Oceanicoccus sp. KOV_DT_Chl: one gene and its partner. The protein of the gene in region 1 interacts with the protein of each later gene in a pairwise test. Links are inferred from orthologs where the notes say so. Each region holds a gene or a part of one and is shown in the gene's direction. Other genes may lie near its edges. The genes, in order: UNITIG_RS05360 and clpB.

The links.
Region 2: the proteins of UNITIG_RS05360 (region 1) and clpB interact in binary tests that used the Escherichia coli proteins (3 or more experiments, as listed by UniProt). The link is inferred for Oceanicoccus sp. KOV_DT_Chl from one-to-one orthologs.

The regions. Positions count from the first base shown.
Region 1 is NZ_FQLF01000002.1:373,291-380,536, reverse strand. The notes cover bases 1,184-4,017. They hold UNITIG_RS05360 (sulfurtransferase TusA family protein), read left to right. Parts: upstream 1,184-2,384; coding sequence 2,385-2,651; downstream 2,652-4,017. Other genes in these bases: UNITIG_RS05350 (insulinase family protein), read left to right, coding at 3,787-4,017; UNITIG_RS05355 (AI-2E family transporter), read left to right, coding at 2,775-3,662; UNITIG_RS05370 (M48 family metalloprotease), read right to left, coding at 1,184-2,129. Also shown: quinolinate synthase NadA, read left to right, coding at 1-645; more of UNITIG_RS05370, read right to left, coding at 672-1,183; more of UNITIG_RS05350, read left to right, coding at 4,018-6,645; UNITIG_RS05345 (PleD family two-component system response regulator), read left to right, coding at 6,803-7,246. UniProt on the Escherichia coli protein: Involved in thiosulfate metabolism.
Region 2 is NZ_FQLF01000005.1:10,568-18,166, reverse strand. What follows is about bases 2,086-5,272. They hold clpB (ATP-dependent chaperone ClpB), read left to right. Parts: upstream 2,086-2,485; coding sequence 2,486-5,059; downstream 5,060-5,272. Other genes in these bases: UNITIG_RS17385 (DUF4124 domain-containing protein), read right to left, coding at 5,153-5,272; pgeF (peptidoglycan editing factor PgeF), read left to right, coding at 2,086-2,371. Also shown: UNITIG_RS17405 (outer membrane protein assembly factor BamD), read right to left, coding at 1-494; 23S rRNA pseudouridine(1911/1915/1917) synthase RluD, read left to right, coding at 643-1,599; more of pgeF, read left to right, coding at 1,691-2,085; more of UNITIG_RS17385, read right to left, coding at 5,273-5,593; UNITIG_RS17380 (acetolactate synthase 3 large subunit), read left to right, coding at 6,190-7,599. UniProt on the Escherichia coli protein: Part of a stress-induced multi-chaperone system, it is involved in the recovery of the cell from heat-induced damage, in cooperation with DnaK, DnaJ and GrpE. Acts before DnaK, in the processing of protein aggregates.

The DNA.
Region 1 (7,246 bases):
GATCGCACGGTGGTGGTGTATGCTAATACTTCGGCGGCTGTTAAGGCCAGAGCGGATTGGGTGGTCACGTCCAGTATTGCATTGAAGGTGGTTGAGCATCTGGATGCTCAGGGTGAAAAGATTTTGTGGGCGCCGGATAAACATTTGGGTAGTTACGTGCAGCGTGAGACCGGTGCCGATGTGTTGATGTGGGATGGTGCTTGCATTGTTCATGAAGAATTTAAAGCGAAAGCATTGTTGGATTTAAAAGCGGTCTATCCTGATGCTGCGATTTTAGTGCACCCGGAATCACCACAATCGGTGGTTGAACTGGCCGATCATGTGGGCTCTACTTCACAGATTATTAATGCCGCAGTGACTATGCCTAATAAGCAATTTATTGTCGCTACCGATCAGGGTATTTTTTATAAGATGCAGCAACAGGTTCCCGATAAGGAACTTATTGTGGCGCCAACTGCTGGCAGTGGTGCGACTTGTCGCAGCTGTGCCAGCTGCCCCTGGATGGGGATGAATGCGCTGGATAATTTATTGGAGTCCTTAGAGCAAGGCTCAAATGAAGTGTTAGTCGATGTTACCTTGGGTGAGCAGGCGATGAAACCGCTGACCCGGATGCTAAATTTTCTACTGGTAGTTAAGAATCATTAGAGGCTAGAAGGGCGGGAAAAGTCGCCCTATAGATTCCTCATTTGTGCTTCCATCTTCTTGATTTGAATAATGCGCTCCTGGATTTTAGCCGTGGTTAAGTTGTCCTGGCTAACCAGTGGTAGCGCATAGTTTAATTGTTTGGCCGCCATGTCTAGCGCGCCATTTAAAATAAAGTATTCGGCCCGAGCCCGATGTACACCAACAATATTTCCAGCTAAGCCGTGAGTCTCTGCTAATAAATACCATACTGATGGGTCATTAGGTTTACGTCTGGAATGTGTCAGCAGCAATGCTTCCGCTTTATGTGCTTGATTGGCTGCTAGTAACGCTTTAGCCATGGTCATGGTTAGCGGGTGATTGCCGGGAGTGAGGTCCAGATTTTCAGACAGTATCGAGATTGCTTCTTGTAGTTTGCCTGCTGCCATATCGAGCTCTGCTTGCGCAACTACATAACTAATTTCATGGGGGGCGGTTTTTAGCAGCAGATTTAATCGCTGTTGGGCTTCCTCAAATTCTCCATTTGCAGTCAGTGCCAGCACCAGTCCATATTGATTGGCATCAGGGTGATAACGACTGTCGGCAAGTTTACTACGAAACTGTTTTACGGCTTCTTTGGGGTTGGTAATAAAGCTCAACGCAACCCGTGCTTGCATAAGGTGGTAGATGGGATTGTCGCTGTACATTTTTTTTGGGTATTGTCTGGCTCTATTGCGTGCATCACTTATTCTGCTTTCTGTTATCGGGTGGGTAAGCAAGAATTCTGGTGGTCGATTGCTGGCGTAGCGATATGTGCGTTGCATAACTTCAAACATGGCGGCGGCACCATTTGGGTCCATGTTTGCCCGTGCCATAGTTTGCATGCCGGCACGGTCGGCTTCTTGTTCATTCAGTCGGCTATAGCGGAGTTGATTTTGCAGGCTAGCCGCTTGGGTGGCTGCGATGGCTGCCATGCCGGAGTCGCCCCCGGCTGTTGCCGCGAGAATGATACCGGCTAGTAGTCCGGCCATGTTCGGTATAGCGTTACGTTTTTGCGCTTCTACGCCGCGGGCAAAATGGCGTTGGCTGAGGTGGGCTAATTCGTGTGACATAACGGATGCAAATTGTGCTTCTGTTTCCGCTTGAAGAATGAGCCCGCTATGGATGCCAATCACCCCCCCGGGTACAGCAAAAGCATTGATAGTACGGTTGTTAACGACAATTAGGTCTAGCCTGCGGTCATCAAGCTCGCTATAGGTAGCGAGTTTGTAGGTGAATTCCTCGACGTAATCCTGCAGCAGTGGGTCTGAGACGATATCCACCCGGCTGCGAAAAGATTTTAGCCAAATCCTGCCGAGCTGGTATTCCTGAGCCAGTGAAATAGTGCCAGAGCTAGAGTCGCCAAGGTCAGGAAGCTCTATTTCGGGCTGGGTTTGTGACAGAGCGGGTATGGCGGAGGCCAATGTTAAAAAAAGAGCCAGCTGTTTTGTTTTTGTAAAAATATTCAATGATCGAGGCTCTGCTTTAGATTGCATGGTGTAATAATCAGTAAGATAGCTGACGATTTGTTCAAACTTTACCTGTTTATGTCACTTTATGCTATCGACCCCGGGGGGGTTATGAGGCTTTCAAAAAGTATTGGATGCAGTAACCCGAAAAAAATTCCATCCGGTTTGTTTGTCACTAAAATCTTGGGTATAGGCTTGGCTGGGGATATAATGCGAACCTTATAATGTAAATACGGTCTCAGAAATTAACTAACCATGGTTGCAACTATCCATCAGCTCGATACCTGTGGTTTAAGCTGTCCAATGCCCTTATTAAAAGCCAAGCAAGCGCTGAATCGAATGAATAGCGGGGAACAGTTGCAGGTGAGCGCAACTGATCAGGGTTCGTGGCGAGATTTTCAGGTGTTTGCCGAACAAAGTGGTCATCTGTTGCTGGATCGGCAGCTCGATAATGGTATCTATCGTTATTTGCTACAGAAAAATAATTTTTACAGTTGTTGCCGTTCCGGCTCAGCTAATTAGCGGAATTTTTATGTTTAAAGTTATCAAAAAGTGGTTAGACCAGATATTTGCTGAAGAGGAATCCATTATTCTGCTGTTGTTAATTGTGGCCAGTTTAGTGCTGTTGATGACGATGGGGGGGTGTTGGCTCCGGTTATTACCAGTATTATTTTGGCTTTTTTGATGCAGGGTTTAATTGCGCAACTAATAGCGCGAAATGTGCCGCAGTGGATGGCTGTCAGTATTGCATTCTTGATTTTTGTGGGGAGTTTTTTCGTCATTTTGTTTGTGGTTTTGCCCTTGGCGTGGAACCAGATGACTAACTTGTTTAATGAGCTGCCGCGTATGTTGTTGCAGTGGCAGCAGCTATTGCTAGTGTTGACAGAGCGGTATCCTGATATTTTTTCTGAGGCTCAAATTCAAGAGTGGATGAAGCTGGCACGTGCTGAATTGGGGCAGTTAGGGCAGCTGCTAGTATCCTTTTCTATAGCAAATCTTCTTAATGTCTTCGGGTTGTTAATTTACCTGGTGCTAGTTCCCATTTTGGTGTTCTTTTTTCTTAAGGATAAGCAGATATTGCTGTTATGGCTAAAGTCTTTTTTGCCTGCTGAACGCCCTATGCTGAGTAAAATATGGCAGGAAATGAATGAGCAGGTAGCCAATTATGTCAGGGGTAAGGCGATTGAAATTCTTATTGTTGGCTCAGTTAGTTATTTGTCCTTTGTAGCGCTGGGGTTAAATTATGCGGCGCTACTCGGCTTGCTAGTAGGCTTGTCTGTAGTGATTCCTTATATTGGCGCGGCAGTGGTTACCTTGCCGGTTTTATTAATTGGTTACTTTCAGTGGGGCTGGGGGGCGGATTTTTTGACCTTATTTATTGTCTATTCTGTGATTCAGGCATTGGATGGTAACGTATTGGTGCCGCTATTATTTTCTGAAGCGGTAAATTTACATCCGGTAGCCATTATTCTTGCTGTGCTGGTTTTTGGTGGGTTCTGGGGGCTGTGGGGGTGTTTTTTGCAATTCCTTTAGCCACCTTAATCAAGGCTGTGTTGAATGCGTGGCCAAAATCCGAGCCATTAAATATCCATACATAGCGATGTTTGCTCTATTTCTCTACTTTAAGTCCGCAGTTTAATTTTACAGGTTGTTTATTATGGCTAAACGTTGGTTTGGTTGGTGTTTATTATTTTCATTTTTCCTGGCGGCCGCTTGTGGTGTTCTCCCCTTAGATAACTCTGCGCAGCAGATTATTAAAAGTGATAATGATACCAGGGAATATAGATATATAGAGTTGCCAAATCAATTAAAGGTGCTGATAGTTTCAGATGTGAATGTTGAAAAGTCGGCTGCCTCGCTGGATGTGCATGTGGGAAGTCAGCAGGATCCAATAGATGCTCAGGGCTTGGCGCATTTTTTGGAGCATATGCTGTTCCTGGGTACCGAAAAATATCCTCAAGCAGGTGATTATCAGCAATACATCAGTGCACATGGTGGCAGCCATAACGCCTATACTTCCTTTGAGCATACCAATTATTTTTTCGATATTTCCCCGGAGTATTTTGAGCAGGGCTTGGATCGGTTTGCACAGTTTTTCATTGCTCCCTTGTTCGATGAAGCATATGTAGAGCGCGAAAAAAATGCTGTGCATTCTGAGTATACGTCGAAAATTAAAGATGAGCAGCGCAGAGGGATAGATGTATTTAAGCAAGTAATCAACCCTCAGCATCCTTTTGCAAAATTAAGTGTGGGTAATTTGGAGACCTTGACTGTCAATGAAGAAACTCAGGCCAGTTTAAGGGCGCAGCTGTTGGATTTTTATCAGCAGTATTACTCTTCGAATTTAATGACTTTGGTCCTGATTGGTAGTGAGTCGCTCGATCAGTTAGAACAAATGGCCCGCAGCCGGTTTTCAGCAATTAAAAATAATAAGACTAACATTGCCGATATTTCAGCGCCGCTAATAGAGTCGCAGCGTCTACCGTTATTGATTGAAGTTAAACCTGAAAAGTCGATGCGTACGTTGTCACTGGCATTTCTTACCGAAGATACGTCGGCCTTTTATGCTGAAAAGCCGTTACATTATCTGGGTAATATCTTGGGGCATGAGGGTAAGGGCAGCTTATTGTCTTATTTAAAGCAGCAGGGGTGGGCTGAAGGACTTAGTGCTGGTCAAGGCATAAAGTATCGTGGTGGTGGCAGCTTTAATATTTCAATAAAGTTGACTGATTCAGGGGCGAAAGATCGCGATAAAGTGATTGAAGCGGTATTCCAGGCGATTAATCGTATTAAAAATTCGCCTAATAAGGCGTGGTTGTTTGCCGAGCAAAAAGCCATTGCTGAACAGCATTTTCGTTATCAGGAAAAACAGGCATCGGCACATTATGCGGTTTCGTTGGCCTCTAATATGCATTACTACCCGCTTGAAGATGTACTGCGGGGTGATTATTTGATGAAGAGCTACAACGCGTTGCTGGTGGAGCGTTTTATAAGTTATTTGACGCCGGAAAATGCCGTTATCACCTTCACTGCTCCCTCGGCAAAGGTTGACCGAACCAGTTATTTCTATCAAACAGATTACAGTGTGGCTAAGGTCGATAACAAAAGGTTGCAGCGCTGGTCAGCTGTTGGAATTAATCAAGCTATTACTCTGCCTGAGAAAAATGCTTTTATTGCAGAACGTTTGGAGATAGTAACTGGGGATTCTCAAAGTGATATTCCTCGTAAGCTCTCGACGGTAGAGGGTGTAAGCTTGTGGTATCGGCAAGATCGGCAATTTAATACACCAAAAGGTAGCGTTTTTGTCAGTTATCGTTCTCCGTTTGCGGCTGATACGATTGAGCACAAAGTCGCTTTGACTTTACTGGTTGACGTGTTGGCAGATGAGTTAAATGAATTTTCCTATGCAGCTACTTTGGCTGGATTAAATTATTCATTACAGCCGCATATGCGGGGACTATCGATTAAAGTTAATGGCTTTAGTGATAAACAGCCTTTATTGCTGAAAAAAGTTTTGCAGGTTTTGTCCCAGCCGCAGTTTGATGCTGAGCGCTTTGCAAATATAAAGCGCGAACACGTCCGGTCGTTAGAGAACAGAAATAAACTACAGCCTTATCATTTAGTGATGGCTGCGTTGCCAGAGTTACTTTATCACCAAACATGGACAGCTGAGCAGCAGCTGGATGTATACCGTAATATCACTCTTGAGGATATTAAGGCTTTCCAACAGCGGCTATTTTCAAAAGGCCAAATTGATATGTTGGTTCACGGAAATTATCAGCAGGCTCAAGCTGAGCAATATGCGAAGCAAGTAGCAATAGCGTTACTGGATAAAAATATAGCAGCTCCACCGGTGTTGATAGCGCAGTTAGCTGAACAAAAATTTTCTCGAAAACTCGAAAGTGATTACGCGGATTCTTCTTATGCGCTCTACATACAGTCAGCATCTACCGATAAGCTGAGTCGTGCGGCCATGGGCGTATCTGCCCAAGTTCTGCGGGCAGACTTTTATACCAAGCTAAGAACAGAGCAGCAGCTTGGATATATTGTTAGCTCAGGTGCCTATCCGCAAATCGATGTGCCTGGAATTTTTTTCCTGGTACAGTCGCCGGTGGCGGGGCCGGTTCAATTGCAGGGAGCGATCGACCGATTTTTAAAGGATCGTCTACAGACATTAGAGGGTGTAACTGTTGCCGAGTTTGAAACTCAGCGCAAAGCAGTATTGTCGCGCTTATCAGAAGCGCCACAAAATTTATTAGATCAGTCTGAGTTGTATTGGCGTGATATTAGCCAAAATTATGAACAATTTGATTTTCGAGCGCAATTAATTGCCGCGATGAAAAGTCTGACCTTTCAGCAGTGGCGTGATTATTTTGTAAATGATGTCATTGAAAACCCTCGCAGGATGGTCATTTTCTCTGAAGGTCAGTTTGTGGAGGCGGGAGAGGTTTCTGGTCAGCCCGTTGTCGATGTTGAAGCGTTTAAAGAGTCGTTACCCAGTTATTCCTTTCAATAAAACTTTATCGCTCATATCCGTGCTGGAATAGTGAAAATTATGTTATTCCAGCTATCCTATGAAGAGGTTCGGACTGCCGCTGCTCGCTAATAAATCAGTGAAAGGTACGGGGGTCTGGTAGTAGCTGCGGCTGATAACTTTATGGGAATACTACACTGTGCAACTGGCTTTAATTGTTGACGATTCTAAAACTGCACGTTTTATGCTACGTAAAATGCTGGATAAGCATCGCATTGAAGTGGCAATGGTTGAATCTGGACAGGAGGCGCTGGACTATCTGCAGCAACATCAGCCCGATGTAATTTTTATGGATCATATGATGCCGGGTATGGATGGTTTTAGTGCAGTAAAAGCTATCAAATCTAATCCTGTCACGGCTAACATTCCCATCGTGATGCATACCACTAAGCAGGGTGATATTTATTTGGGGCAGGCTAAAGCGCTAGGCGCTATTGATATCTTGGCCAAGCCAGCCAAAGATCAGGATTTACTGGCGGTATTGGATAGGGTTAATAGCGATGCAGGCGCCGCTAATCAGGAGATAAGCCAGAATGAGTTAAATCTTGTCGATCAGAATTTGCCGATAGACCCAATGGCGCTC
Region 2 (7,599 bases), on another replicon or contig:
TTAGCATCTGCGGCATAGGGGCTATCGGGAAAGCGGTAGAGCAACTGGCGGAAATCTTCGAAAGACTGTAGCGCTGCACCGGGGTCCCGTTGCGTCATGTCGGTAGGTAAGAAACGGTCTAAAAAGCCTTCACCATCAATATAGTTTGATAGCCCTTTCATATAGAAAGCATAATCAACATTAGGGTGCTGCGGGTGCAAACGCACAAACCGGTCGGCGGCTGCGATCGCCGCTTCGGGTTCAAAGCTACGGTAATAGGCGAAGATAATTTCCAATTGCGCTTGTTCAGCATAAGGGCCGAATGGGTAGCGGGCCTCAAGTAATTGCAGATTTCTTACTGCGGACTGAAAACTTTCATCTTTCAGGTTTTCTTGAGCTTGTTGATACAGCTCTTTTTCGGTCATGTCTTGAGGGCGATCATCGTCAGATGAGCAGCCCATCAGCCCTATTGTGAATAATAGAGTGATAAAAAGGGCTCTAGCAGTGATGTTCATTAAACGGTTTCCAAGCATTCATATACAATAGCCCGTTTGTGACAGGCAAAAGGTGCAGGCGGCTATTTAACCACAGCCATGCTTGCGTAGCTAGAATTTAGACGCTGTTGCGTGATGGTGTCAGTGATTATATGGGGAATTATTGCCAATGGCAGAAACAATAGAGTTAGCCGCTGAAGTACCTGAGACCTGTTCCGGCAATCGTTTGGATCAGGTTGCGGCGCAGTTATTTCCTGATTACTCACGGGCTAGATTGCAATTGTGGATTAAAAGTGGCGAGTTAACCGTCGATGGCGCAGTGAAAAAGCCAAGGGATAAGTTGCTGTCAGGCGAACAACTGGTATTGCGGGCTGAAGTTGAAAATGAAGAGCGATGGCTGGCTGAAGATATTGCGCTAGAAGTGATCTACGAAGATGATGCGTTATTGGTTATAAACAAGCCGGTAGGGCTAGTGGTGCATCCCGCTGCTGGTCATGCCAGTGGCACCTTGCTAAATGCACTATTGGCCCATGCGCCGGACTTAGCCAGTGTTCCTCGAGCTGGTATTGTGCACCGCCTGGATAAAGATACCAGCGGTCTAATGGTGGTGGCCAAAACGCTGCAGGCACAGAATCATCTGGTTAATCAATTACAGGCGCGCACAGTGAGCCGTGAGTATGAAGCGGTGGTATTTGGGACTATGACCGGTGGTGGCAGTGTCACCGCAGATATTGGTCGTCACCCCAAGCAGCGCCAAAAAATGGCGGTGGTCAAACTGGGAGGTAAAGAAGCCATTACTCATTATCGTCTGCTACAACGTTTTACCAGCCATTGTCATATCCGCTGCATGTTGGAAACCGGTCGTACCCATCAAATCAGGGTACATATGGCGCATATCAAACATCCTTTAGTCGGTGATCAGTTGTATGCGGGTAGGCCCAGAATACCGAAAGGCGCCAGTGAAGAGCTGTTAAGCGGCTTGCGGGATTTTGGTCGGCAAGCCTTGCATGCCAGGCGCTTATCGTTAATTCATCCGGTAAGCAATGAAGACGTCAGTTGGGAAGTACCTTTGGCTGACGATATGGTGGAGCTACTGGCGCTGCTGGAGCGAGAAGACCATGCATGAACACGATTAGTTTAGCGCCTGAAAGTTTTATTACGCCAGAGTGGCCGCGCCGCCCTCCGTTATTGCATTAACGACTAGCCGGCTAGGTGGCGTGAGCGCCCCACCGTTTGATCAGTTTAATCTTGCCCGGCATGTGGGTGATAAGTCGTCGCTAGTGGCAGCTAATCGAAAGAAGCTTTTACAGCATTGTGGGGGGTTGGAGCAGATCCAGTGGCTGAATCAAGTGCATGGTATCGATGTGGTTATAGCCGCTGTGGACGGGGATAAAACTGCCGATGCCAGCTTTACCCGGCAAGCGGGGCTGGCTTGTGCAGTAATGACTGCGGATTGTTTACCGGTGCTTTTTTGTGATACATCTGGCCAGCAAGTAGCGGCGGCGCATGCGGGTTGGCGGGGGTTGGTGGCTGGGGTACTGGAAGAAACGTTGGCGACCTTTACCCAGTCTCGTGAACATATACTGGCCTGGCTGGGGCCAGCGATAGGGCCACAGCATTTTGAGGTAGGTGCGGAGGTGAGGGCGCAGTTCCTTGATGCGGCTGCTATGCTAAGCCTCGCTGAACAAGCGTTTACCGTTAATCCTGACAAATCCAATCATTATTACGCCGACCTTTATCAGTTGGCCCGTTTAAGGTTGGAGGCTGCAGGGATGAAACATATTTATGGTGGGCAATACTGTAGCTATAAAGATCAACAACAGTTTTATTCTTATCGACGTGATGGTGCGACGGGTCGTATGGCTACGCTGATTTACAAATTAGCTGCACAGCAATAACCCTGATTTATATCAATATTTACAACTTGAAATACACTTATTTGGCCTCATCTAATGCTTATCAAATAGTTGGCGGTGATGAGCCGTCATTTACTGGGTAGTGAGGTAGTGCCAATGCGTATGGATCGTTTGACTAATCAGTTACAAATCGCTTTGTCTGATGCACAGTCTTTGGCTTTGGGTAAAGATCATAATTTTATTGATGTGGTACATTTGCTATCAGCTTTGCTTGAACAAAAAAGCAATTCGGTGCGGCCGTTATTAGTCCAGGCCGGGGTCAATGTCGCGACACTTTCCAAAGCTATTCAGCAAGAGTTGTCCCAACTTCCTACGGTCACCGGTAGCGATGGTGATGTGCATATGTCCAATGATTTGGGGCGAGTACTGAATCTGGCGGACAAAATATCACAGCAAAATAATGATGCTTATGTGTCGTCAGAAATCGTCATTCAGGCGATGCTGGATGCAAATACTATCGCCAGCAAATTATTGCTAGCAGCAGGTCTTAATAAACAAAATTTGATGGCGGCGATAGCTTCCGTTCGCGGTGGCGATTCGGTGAATGATCCTGCCGCTGAGGAAAATCGTCAGGCGCTGGATAAATACACCGTTGATTTAACCGCGCGAGCTGAAGAGGGTAAATTAGATCCGGTTATTGGCCGTGATGATGAAATTCGTCGCACGATTCAGGTATTGCAACGCCGCACTAAAAACAACCCGGTTTTAATTGGTGAGCCAGGTGTTGGTAAGACCGCTATTGTAGAAGGTTTGGCGCAGCGCATTATTAATGGAGAGGTACCGGAAGGTTTAAAAGACAAGCGTGTGCTGTCGCTGGATTTAGGCTCACTGTTAGCTGGCGCAAAATTTCGTGGTGAATTTGAAGAACGTTTAAAAGCTGTGCTGAATGAATTGGCCAAGCATGAAGGTCGTATCATTTTATTTATCGACGAGTTACATACCATGGTGGGAGCTGGCAAGTCCGATGGCGCTATGGATGCCGGTAATATGCTTAAGCCTGCACTGGCGCGTGGTGAATTACACTGTGTGGGTGCTACAACACTGGATGAATATCGCAAGTATTTGGAAAAAGATGCCGCGCTCGAACGTCGATTTCAAAAAGTATTGGTCGATGAGCCAAATGAAGAAGATACCATTGCTATTTTGCGTGGATTAAAAGAGCGTTATGAAGTGCATCATGGTGTGGATATCACTGATTCCGCTATTATTGCAGCAGCAAAATTGTCCCAGCGTTATATCACTGACCGTCAGTTACCGGATAAAGCCATCGATTTGATTGATGAAGCGGGTAGCCGCATTCGGATGGAAATTGATTCCAAGCCGGAAGATATGGATCGTTTGGAGCGGCGTTTAATTCAGCTAAAAATTCAGCGCGAAGCGGTTAAAAAAGACACCGATGCCGCGGCTAAAAAGCAGGTTGAGATTCTGAGCGCCGATATTGAAAAAGCGGAAAGGGAATTTGCTGACCTGGAAGAAATATGGAAAGCGGAAAAAGCGGCTTTACAGGGTTCGCAACAAATTAAAAGTGATTTGGAACAGGCACGTCTGGATTTGGAGTCGGCAAGACGTGCGAGTGATCTTACCAAAATGTCTGAACTGCAATACGGTGTTATTCCCGAGTTGGAAAAAACTCTGGATATGGCGGGGCAGGCAGAAATGATGGAAATGACACTGTTGCGCAATAAGGTAACCGAAGAAGAAGTTGCGGAAGTTGTCTCTCGCTGGACCGGTATCCCTGTGTCAAAAATGCTTGAGGGTGAGCGCGATAAGTTATTAAAGATGGAACAGGCCTTAAGTGAAAGGGTTATCGGGCAGAGTGAAGCGGTGGTGTCTGTGTCCAATGCCGTGCGCCGTTCCCGAGCGGGTTTATCTGATCCAAATCGCCCTAATGGTTCCTTCCTGTTTTTGGGGCCAACCGGTGTCGGTAAAACGGAGTTATGCAAAGCGCTGGCGATGTTTTTATTTGATAGTACTGATGCGATGGTGCGCATTGATATGTCTGAGTTTATGGAAAAACATTCGGTCGCACGATTGATCGGCGCACCTCCAGGTTATGTTGGTTATGAAGAGGGTGGCTATCTAACGGAGGCGGTACGTCGGCGCCCATATTCGGTGTTATTACTGGATGAGATCGAAAAGGCTCATGCTGATGTATTTAATGTTCTGTTGCAGGTACTGGATGATGGTCGTTTAACCGATGGCCAAGGGCGCACGGTAGATTTTCGCAATACGGTTATTGTGATGACTTCGAATCTGGGCTCGGATTTGATCCAGCAATTGTCGAGTGAAAGTAATTATGAAGCGATGAAAGCATCAGTCATGGAGGTCGTTGGTGGGCACTTTAGACCGGAGTTTATTAACCGCATCGATGAGACAGTGGTATTTCATCCGCTGGGTCAGCAGCAAATCCGGGGTATTGCAGATATACAAATTGATTATCTGCGGCAGCGTTTACAGGACCGTGATTTAAAGCTGGATATTAGCGATGCAGTAATGGATAAGTTAGCGACGATGGGGTTCGATCCGGTATATGGTGCAAGGCCGCTTAAGCGTGCGATACAGCAATATTTGGAAAACCCTTTGGCGCAGGCAATATTACAAGGGCGCTTTGTTGCTGGTGATGTCATCCACAGTGGGTTGAGTGCTGATGGAGAAATACAATTCAGCTAGTACTGGATTAGTGAGTCTTATTTAGAAGCTAACAAAGCCCGAATCATTCGGGCTTTTTTTGATAGCTGGCTACTGCTGGGAACGGAATGTTTGCTAGCAGTTAATCTTGATAAATTTACGTGCGTTCTCGCGCTGGCCTTCTTTTTCCTCTTCTGTCAGGAAGCGCTTACTGCCATCGGGTTCGGTGATACGGATACGAGCGCCTTCCAGCGCCTTCAGGTTGGCTTGGGCTTGCTTGCATAAAACCGGGTCTTTGTCAGGCATCACTTCCAGTTTGCTGGGCTCAGCACCCTGATTGGCGGCTGTTTCCGCTGTTTCAGTCTTTTTTTCAGTGGTAGATGACTTGCCTTGCGAGCTGGCTCCGGTGTATTTAATAAATTCTGCCTCGACACCTTCCGGGGGGTAATCAGAGTATTGCACCGTGCCATCAGCGTCGGTCCAGCGATAAAGGCCGTTAGGGGCTGCCTGCAAAGAGAGGGCTGCCAGCAGACACAGGGTGGTTACTAAAAATAGCAAATGTTGAGTTAAGCTCATGGTGAACGTAATTCCTAAATCATCAATAAAGTTGGTTCAGCCACAATTATGGCAAAGAACCTCATTTTAGAAAGGGATAAGAGTAAGATTTGCGGGTTAACACGTAAAAATTTTAACAATGTGAAGATTTTGAAGCCAAATAGTTGACATTGTGTGATCTTCATTCAGAATTGCACTCCTCGAAAGTTGATGGCCGATAGGAGTTACTTACCGGTAACTGTTATCAGCGTCGAGCCTTTGCTTACCGGCACTGGCTACGGGACGCTCCCTTCACTCTGCAGACACACGACCTGTGTTGCGAGAATGCCGCCAAGGCAGTTTTGCTTCTTCTACACTAGAGGTAAAGCGGTTTGGCAATGACAGTAGCCACTGTCTATGGCGTTATCGCCTGGTGTGTTCCCAGTCTAGGGAGACACTGGTTTTGGTTGTGAGGTTTGCATCCTCCTGACATGGTATTGCTTTTAGCGTCCACAGTTTCTGCTGTCGGGCTGAAAGTACCGTACTGGGTCGTTGCATCTCATATTTTTTATACTGATTAGGCTTGTGAATGATCCCTAATGGGCATTCATTGGTTCTTTTACTAGAGGTATGACTCGGTGGAAATGTTATCTGGCGGCGAAATGGTCGCCCAGTCTTTGGAAGATGAGGGTGTTGAGTTTATCTTCGGTTACCCGGGCGGCTCGGTTTTACATATTTATGATGCGTTGTTTCAACGCAGTAAAATCCCCCACATTTTAGTACGGCATGAACAGGCGGCGACGCACGCGGCTGATGCTTATGCTCGCGCGACTGGCAAGCCGGGAGTGGTATTAGTCACCTCAGGGCCTGGAGCGACCAATGCCATTACTGGCATCGCGACCGCTTATATGGACTCTATTCCGATGGTGGTGATTTCTGGTCAAGTGCAAAGTCATTTGATTGGTGGGGATGCCTTTCAGGAAACCGATATGGTGGGGATTTCTCGTCCTATCGTCAAACACAGCTTTTTAGTCAAGAAGGCAGCTGATATACCTGAGACTATCAAGACCGCTTTCTATCTGGCATCAACTGGACGCCCAGGGCCTGTGGTTATTGATATTCCTAAGGATATTACTAATCCGGTTGAGAAGTTCGAGTACCAGTATCCAGAGAAAATTAAGCTGCGCTCTTATACCCCTGCGACCCGTGGTCACTCAGGACAAATTAAGAAGGCTATACAGTTGTTGCTTGGGGCTAAGCGTCCGGTAATTTACACCGGTGGTGGTGTGGTGCAGGGTAATGCCAGTGGCTTGTTGACTGAGTTAGCTCGTGAGTTGAACTTCCCCGTGACCAATACATTGATGGGGCTTGGAGGCTATCCAGCTACTGATCGCCAGTTTATTGGCATGCTGGGGATGCACGGCTTTTATGAGGCCAACAACGCGATGCATCACTCCGATGTGATTTTAGCGGCTGGCGTGCGTTTTGATGATCGCGTTACCAACACAATCAGCAAATTTTGTCCTACGGCGAAAATTATCCATATCGATATTGATCCGGCGTCGATTTCAAAGACGGTTACAGCAGATATTCCTATCGTAGGGCCTTTAGACAGTGTGTTGAAAGATATGCTGCAGCAGTTGCGCGACATGCGTGCAGATGAGCCAGCTCTACCTGATGCGGAGGCGTTGGCGAATTGGTGGGCACAGATTGATGAGTGGCGTGCTGCTCAGGGGCTTTGGACGGCACCGCGCTATGATACCCAATCTGGCTTGATCAAACCGCAGCAGGTTATTGAGTCCTTGTATCGGGCAACCAAGGGGGAGGCTTATGTCACTTCTGATGTAGGTCAACACCAAATGTTTGCGGCCCAATTCTATCGCTTCGATAAACCACGTCGCTGGATCAATTCAGGTGGTCTGGGCACCATGGGCTTTGGTCTACCTGCTGCGATGGGAGTCAAATTGGCCTTCCCTGATAGCGATGTTGCCTGTGTCACAGGCGAAGGTAGTATCCAGATGAATATTCAGGAGTTATCGACCTGTACC